DNA from 2 places in the Psychrosphaera ytuae genome. Region 1 is predicted to be linked to the other one. Evidence: predicted binding sites of a transcription regulator. Region 1 holds the regulator's gene; the other holds the start of a gene.
The links. The regulator ArgR, encoded in region 1, controls arginine synthesis, uptake and breakdown. The targets are predictions, from matches to a motif close to ANTGAATANNTATTCANT.
Positions count from the first base shown of each region.

Region 2: gltB (glutamate synthase large subunit) is a predicted target of ArgR. The motif match lies at 2,010-2,027, and genes of this name have one in related genera.

Region 1 is NZ_CP072110.1:1,557,751-1,561,878, forward strand. It holds gene ispB (octaprenyl diphosphate synthase) at 1-684, shown strand, start outside; gene mdh (malate dehydrogenase) at 777-1,718, opposite strand; gene argR (transcriptional regulator ArgR) at 1,864-2,328, shown strand; gene J1N51_RS06830 (NfeD family protein) at 2,433-2,888, opposite strand; gene J1N51_RS06835 (SPFH domain-containing protein) at 2,898-3,833, opposite strand; gene J1N51_RS06840 (Dyp-type peroxidase) at 3,921-4,128, opposite strand, start outside.
Region 2 is NZ_CP072110.1:2,799,559-2,803,686, reverse strand. It holds gene J1N51_RS12460 (type 1 glutamine amidotransferase family protein) at 1-551, opposite strand, end outside; gene folE2 (GTP cyclohydrolase FolE2) at 773-1,699, shown strand; gene gltB (glutamate synthase large subunit) at 2,140-4,128, shown strand, end outside.

The sequences.
Region 1 (4,128 bases):
GAAACTGCAAATGCTGTTTTTGGTAATCAAGCCAGTGTTTTGGTTGGCGACTTTTTGTATACCCGTTCGTTCCAAATGATGGTTACGTTGGACTCGATGCGAGTGATGAAGATTCTTGCTGATGCAACAAATACGATCTCAGAAGGCGAAGTTCTGCAGTTGATGAACTGCAACGATCCTGATACGACAGAAAAAAGCTACTTTGATGTGATTTATGGCAAAACGGCTCGGTTATTTGAAGCGGCCACACAACTTGCCGCGATCATTTCAGGATCAAATGAAGAAACCGAAAAAGCGATGCAATTATACGGCATGCACTTAGGTACTGCATTTCAGTTAATTGATGATGTGATGGATTACACATCAGATGCCGATGATATGGGTAAAAACGTGGGTGATGACCTAGCCGAAGGCAAACCGACATTACCTCTTCTATATGCTATGTGGAATACGGATCCTGAAAATGCGGCTTTGATCCGCAGTGCGATCGAAAATGCCAATGGCATGGATCATTTAGATCATATCTTATCTGTCATGAAACAAACTGGATCGCTTGAATACACACGTCAACAAGCTGAAAAGGAAGCCGACAAGGCAATAGAGGCGTTGGGCGTGATCCCGGACAATGAATTTAAACAAGCGCTAATCAGTCTTGCTCACGTTGCGGTCCATCGCTCGGCCTAACAACACTTTGGCTCAACTCGCTTCTTTTTAATCATCAAATCGAAGACACAAAAAAAGCACCCTAAGGTGCTTTTTTAGTTTACTGCCTACGATTATTGGCCGTTAACGAACTCTTCACCTAAAGTGATGTCGCCACGAAGGCCGTCAAGCATCTCTGCTTTACACTTAGCTTCGTAGTCGCTTAGTTCGCCGTAATCAAAGATTTCTTTAACACCGTCTTTACCTAAAAGAACTGGTTGTGCAAAGAAACGAGCGTCAGAACCGTCACCTTCAACGTATGTGAATTCGAATACATCTTCTTCACCGTTTAATGCGTCAACTAGGCTCAAGCAGAAACGCGCAGCCGCTAGACCCATTGAAAGTGTTGCAGAACCGCCACCAGCTTTTGCTTCAACAACTTCAGTACCCGCGTTTTGGATACGGTGAGTTAGTTTTTCGATTTCTTCTTGAGTGAACTCAACACCTTCAACTTGAGAAAGAAGAGGAAGAATAGTTGTGCCACTGTGACCACCGATAACTGGAACAACGATGTCTTCACAGTTAAGGCCTTTTGCTTCAGCAACAAACGTTTCGGCGCGGATTACGTCTAGAGTCGTAACACCGAATAATTTAGCTGGGTTGTACTTGCCTTTTGCTTTTAGCGTTTCAGCAGCAATTGCAACTGTAGTGTTAACAGGGTTAGTGATGATGCTAATGCATGCTTCTGGACAGAAGTCCGCACAGCCTTCAACCAAAGTCTTAACGATACCTGCGTTGATGTTGAATAGATCCGAACGATCCATACCTGGCTTACGAGGTACACCCGCTGGGATTAATACAATGTCAGCACCCGTTAATGCTTTTTCTAGGTCGTCCTTACCAAAACCTTCTACTTTTACTTGAGTAGGGATGTGGCTTAGATCAACAGCAACACCTGGAACGACTGGAGCTACGTCATATAGCGATAATTCAGAACCCGCAGGTAACTGAGTTTTTAGTAATAAAGATAAAGCCTGACCGATACCACCAGCGGCACCTAACACTGCTACTTTCATATTAATCTCCAATTTAAAGAATGATTCAGAAGTGAAATTTGCCGGCAACCATACTCAATTATCCAGCTAAACTCAATTCGCAATTAGTATTATATGGCGAAATGCTTTAAAATTCCGCCTAAAAGACTGGCAAGGAAAAAATACAATGAGTCAAAACAAACAAGACGCCCTGATCAAAGCATTTAAAGACATTTTGAACGAAGAACGCTTCGGTTCACAAAGTGACATCGTAGATGCGTTGAAAGCCCTTGGTTTTGATAACGTCAGTCAGTCAAAAGTTTCTAGAATGTTAACCCGTTTCGGTGCGGTACGAACTCGCAACGCCAAACAAGAAATGGTTTACTGTTTGCCTGCTGAATTAGGCATGCCAACGGCAAAGAGTCCATTACGACAATTGGTGTTGGACGTTAATCACAACGAAGCTATGGTCATCATCAAAACTAGCCCAGGTGCGGCTCAATTAATTGCTCGTTTGTTAGATTCAGTTGGTAAGGCTGAAGGCGTGCTAGGTACCATCGCCGGTGATGACACGATTTTTATCGCACCTTTAAAAGTTAGCGAAATCGAGCACACATTAGAAAATGTAAAAGCCCTATTCGAAACAGTTTAATAGATAACTAATAAAATCTAATTTAAAAGAAATAAAAAGGTCTCAATTTACATTGAGACCTTTTTGTTTTTTTGAAGCCATTTGATAGTTATGACCTTTTGTCATTACTCAGTAACAGGAGCCACTTTCATTGTTCCGACTTGTACTTCTATCACTTCGACTTTAGCACCCGCCGTTAAATCAGAATCCGCTTCGATTTTCCAATTTACTCCTGAGTACAAATACATACCAGGGTGTACTGAGGTAACATCGGTTTCTAAAACAAACTGGTGACCTATCAAATCTGATTTCACCGTTTGTGGTTTGCTGTCTTGTTGCAGACGACTTAATGGCTTCCATAACAGCGCAGTATACAATGCAGAAAGAACCGCAATTGAGATTAAAATATTAGCCCAAGTATCAGTAAAGATACCGAAGTTTAATAACAAACCCGTTGTTAACACCGCCAAGCCAATTAAGGTTAAAAAGAACGTCGCAAATCCAAGGATAACGATATCGACAACGGCCATAAGTATCCCTATCGCCATTAGGATTTGCGCAGTATCATCAAAAATCCACATACCGCCCTCCTACTTCTTATTCAGAGTGTCAATAATGGTCATCGCTTGTGCGACTACACTAGATGCATCCGTTGAACCATCTGGTAGAAGAACCACTGAAGATTCTTTCGCAATGGCTTGTTTAGCTTCAATCGCTTTAGTTGCAAGATCAAGTTGAATCGCTTTTTGACCTTGCTCAGTTTTAGCTACATTACCAACTAGCTCTAACGCTTCTGCCTGTGCAGCGGCGACTTGCATAATTGCTTGAGCTTCACCTTCAGCTTTTAAGATTTGTTCTGCTTTTTCAGCTTCCGCGGCCAAAACCTGTGCTTGTTTTTCACCTTCTGCAACATTGATTGCTGCTTGGCGGTCACCTTCTGATTCCAAAACTTGTGCACGCTTTTCACGCTCAGCTTTCATCTGGCGCTCCATCGCTTCCATAACAGAAGATGGTGGCACAATATCTTTGATTTCGTAACGCAACACCTGAACACCCCATGGCGCAGAGGCTTCATTGATCGAAGAGACGATATTGGTATTCAAAGAATCACGTTCTTCGAACGTTTTGTCTAATTCCATCTTACCGATTTCGCTTCGCATAGTAGTTTGAGCTAACTGAATAACAGCAAACACATAGTCGTCTACACCGTAAGAGGCTTTGTAAGGATCCAAAACGCGGAAATACAACACGCCATCGACAATTAACGAGATATTATCTCTAGTAATTGCAGATTGGCCTGGCACATCAATAGCTTGTTCTTTCAACGAGCGATCGTATGCAACGACGTCGATAAATGGCACGATGAAGTTGAGACCGGCTTCAATCGTTTTATTAAATTTACCAAATCGTTCAATGACGTAAGCCCTGTTTTGCGGGACAAACTTTATTGAAGACTTTAGTAACACGATAACCAAAACTAGAGCTGCAAATTCAAATGACAGCACCATGTTTAGTAGTTCACTCATGGTAGTTCCTTCTTTATAGTTATATGGTCATTTTAAATGACCTGTTGTTTCCAGTGTGATGTTACAAATGTTGCTTATAAATCAGAGTTAATCGAGGTTTCCTTGATTCTCTAAGTAATCTATCGACGGCGCAAAAAAAGCAGCTCCTGTTTCCGCTGTCGTGTAATTTAGTAAGTGGTCATAATTGCCCGCATCCGAACCAAACACCATGTTGGCCAAGATCTTTTCAAAACTGTCGGGCTCTTTGCAATAAGATAAAAACAATAAACCTTGCGTATTTAGATTTCCATAGGGC
Region 2 (4,128 bases), 1.2 Mb from region 1:
AAAGACACTTCTACTTTTTTGTTACGGGCTCTTTGCAAAAATCGTTTCTCAACGACTTCGGTTTCTAGATGGTCTAATAATAATTGCCACTGTCCCCTTTTTACTTTTTCCATAGCATGAGGGACAACACGCAGTAACCCAAGTTTTAACTCACGATGGGTAAGACCGATTCTTTTGCCGGCCCAATTTGGTGACTCTAATTGATCAATTAAGGTTAAAAGTGCCTCAGAGCGGTATTGTGGGAGACGAGTTAAAGTTTCACGAATTGAGGAGGTATAACTTTTGTGTAAGTCAAACAATGGTCCGGTATAAGCTGCACTATTAAACTCAACATCAGCTTGGCAGTTATCGCGCTCAAGACTTGTGCACAACCTCAGATCGCCGCCAATAAGTAGAGTTTGTGCGTTGGTTTTTCCAATCTTGTTAGAATCAGTGGTGCTAGAGAATGACGCTGCGTAACTACCAAAACTCAATACAACACTACTCAACGATAACGCTATAGCCAAACCTAGTTTCGATTTCAAAATCGCCGAAAAACCTTGTTTAATCATCAAGTCACTTCCTATGTACACAATACGCTGACAAAAATAACACTATCACATTTATAATTAATTATTGAACCATATAGCAAAAAGTTGAGTAAAGCAGTAGGTTATTTGCTTAATACTGCACCAAATATGTGGTATAACTGACCCAATAATTTGTTGTGACCAATTTTTGTAGCCCTCTCTTTGAAACACGAGGGCTTTTCCTGTTGATAAACGGAGACTCCATGCCAGCGAACATGCCAGATATTGCCAATCAAGCCAAAGCTCAAACTGAAGGAGAGCTAGACTGGGTTGGAATGAGTAACATTGAGATGCCTCTGATGATCGAGGTTGAAGGTGAAACACGCCCTGTGTCTGCACTTATTGAGGCGTTTGTTAACCTTAAGGATCCAAAGGCTAAAGGCATTCATATGTCACGTTTGTATTTAATGGTCGACGAGCTTTCAACAGAGAGTGTCTTGAGTGTTAGTAACCTTAAAACTTTACTGCATGGATTTATCGAAAGCCACAATGACATTAGTGACAATGCACAAGTTAAGTTCGAATTTGACTACCACATGCGCCGCAAATCTCTAATTAGCGGAAAGCTTGGTTGGAAAGCATATCCAGTCACAATTACAGGGCAAATTATCAAAGGTGATTTAAATATTGAGCTTGCTGTAAACGTTCCTTATTCATCGACTTGTCCGTGTTCAGCAGCCTTAGCTCGACAGCTGATTCAAAATCAATTTAACCAAACATTCGCTGGCCAAGAGTCTGTTAAGTCAGCTGATATTATGGACTTTTTAGGCTCTACTGACGGAATTATTGCAACGCCGCACAGCCAGCGTTCAATTGCAGATGTGAAAGTTAAACTTGCAGACGATACAGATGGATTCCCTATCGTTGATCTTGTTGATGCCATTGAACATGCATTAAAAACGCCAGTACAAGCCGCGGTTAAACGCGAAGACGAACAAGAGTTTGCTCGCCTAAACGGCCAAAACTTAATGTTTTGCGAAGATGCAGGCCGTCGAATTAAAGCAACGCTAAATGCACAAAAACAGTATCAAGACTTTTGGATTCGAGTTAACCATTATGAGTCTTTACATGCACATGATGCCGTTTCGGTGGCTAGTAAAGGTGTAGAAGGCGGTTATCGCAATCACTAACCTCAACCTTTTCATTGCGATACTAAAAAACGTCTGAACTATTCAGGCGTTTTTTTGTTTTAGGCTGAATGAATACCCAGACCAAATTCAATTTCTGTTAAAACCAACAACTTCCATCCCCTCCCCTTTCAAAATCATCGAACTAGAAGAAAAGAAACTCAATTCCAACAAACGTCCAATTTCTCAACTAAAATGAACCAAATAGGCTAATTTTACGTCTTTAATAGGTAAGTTAATTACAAAATTTAGAGTATTAATACTAACTTTTTCTTGAAATATTGCACCACTATGGTTAGTTTAAATGCACCAATGTGAATAAATATTCACTAAATTAGGGAACGTACCCGGCCGTAAAATGATAAAGGAGTACGCTTGCTCGCCTAAAAGCGCGTACGCCACCAACAAATACATTACATTTTCGGCTAATTAGGAGACATGCGTTGAATAATTCGATCACGGCACCAAAACTCCACGACGAGCGTTGGGTGAAAGACAATTGTGGCTTTGGTTTAATCGCTCATCTTGAGGGTGAAACAAGCCACAAAATAATAAGAACAGCCATCACTAGCCTTGCTCGGATGCAACATCGCGGTGGTATTTCTGCCGACGGTAAGACCGGCGACGGATGTGGCTTACTGATGCAAAAGCCCGATGCGTTTTTTAGAGCGATAGCAGAGCAAAATGACTGGCGACTAGGCAAAAAGTACGCCGTAGGTAATATTTTCTTTAATACAGACCCCACCCTTGCTGCTCACGCCAAATCCATCATCGAACAAGAACTACAAAACGAAACATTACAAATTGTCGGCTGGCGAGATGTGCCTATCAACAGAGACGTACTAGGCGACATCGCTCGTGACCGATTACCGACAATTCAGCAAGTATTTGTCAATGCGCCGACAGGCTGGCGTAAAAAAGATTTTGAGCGCCGTCTTTATATGGCGAGACGACGAATCGAAAAGCAATTAGCTGATGACCCACACTTTTATATCCCAAGCTTGTCTTGTTTGGTTACTATTTACAAAGGCTTGGTAATGCCAAAAGATCTGGCAGAGTTCTATTTGGATTTAGCTGATATCCGCATGCAAACCTCGATTTGTGTCTTCCACCAGCGCTTTTCAACCAATACCTCGCCTGAATGGCGACTCGCTCAACCGTTTAGATTTTTGGCTCACAATGGTGAGATAAACACTATCAAAGGCAACCGCCAATGGGCTGAAGCACGTCAATACAAGTTTCACTCGCCGTTGATCCCAGATCTGCAGCAAGCAGCGCCATTTGTCAGTTACGAGGGTAGCGACAGTGCATCTTTAGACAACATGTTAGAACTGTTTTTAGCTGGCGGCATGGACTTGTTTAGAGCCATGCGATTATTGGTGCCACCGGCTTACCAAAAACACCCACAAATGGATGCGCAGCTCAAGGCATTCTATGAGTTTAATTCCATGCACATGGAGCCATGGGACGGACCTGCTGGTATCGTTCTAACTAATGGTCGTCACGTTGCCTGTAACTTAGACAGAAACGGTCTTCGCCCTGCACGCTACATTATCACCAAAGATAAGCTGCTGACCCTAGCGTCTGAATCTGGCATTTGGGATTACAGCCCTGACGAAGTAGTTGAACAGGGTCGCGTTGGACCGGGTGAAATGTTAGCGGTTGATACCTATACTGGCAAAATTTGGCACTCTGATCAGATAGACTACGAGCTAAAAGAGCGCCATCCATACAAAGAGTGGCTCGACGGACACATTCGTCATCTAACCCCGTTTGAAGAGACCGACACCGCGCTTATTGGCACACGTCTTTTTGATGACAAAACCCAAGCAACTTATCACAAACTATTTAATTATAACTTCGAAGAGATAGAGCAAGTCATAAAAGTACTTGCAACCAATGGCCAAGAGGCGACGGGCTCTATGGGTGACGATACGCCGATGGCTGTACTGTCACAAACCGTTCGAAACAGCTACGACTATTTCCGTCAACAATTTGCCCAGGTGACCAACCCTCCTATCGATCCATTGCGTGAAAGCCACGTAATGTCACTGGCGACATGTATTGGTCGAGAGCAAAACGTATTTGCAGAAACTTCTGGTTATGCCGACCGAGTCTTGTTTAACTCGCCGGTACTGATGTATACAGACTTAAAGCAGTTAAAAGAGTTTGATCAAGCGCACTACCGCGCCGAAACGTTTTCATTGTACTACGCGCACGCTGAGTTCAATTTAAAGCAAGCTATCGAGCATCTAACAGAACAGGTGATAGCCTCAGTCAAACAAAACCAAACTGTCATCGTTATTCTCTCCGACCGAGGCGTGCAACGCGATACCCTGCCAATCCCTGCGCCGCTTGCAGTTGGTGCTGTACAACAAGCACTGGTAAAAAACCAACTGCGCTGTGACGCCAACATACTCGTTGAAACGGCG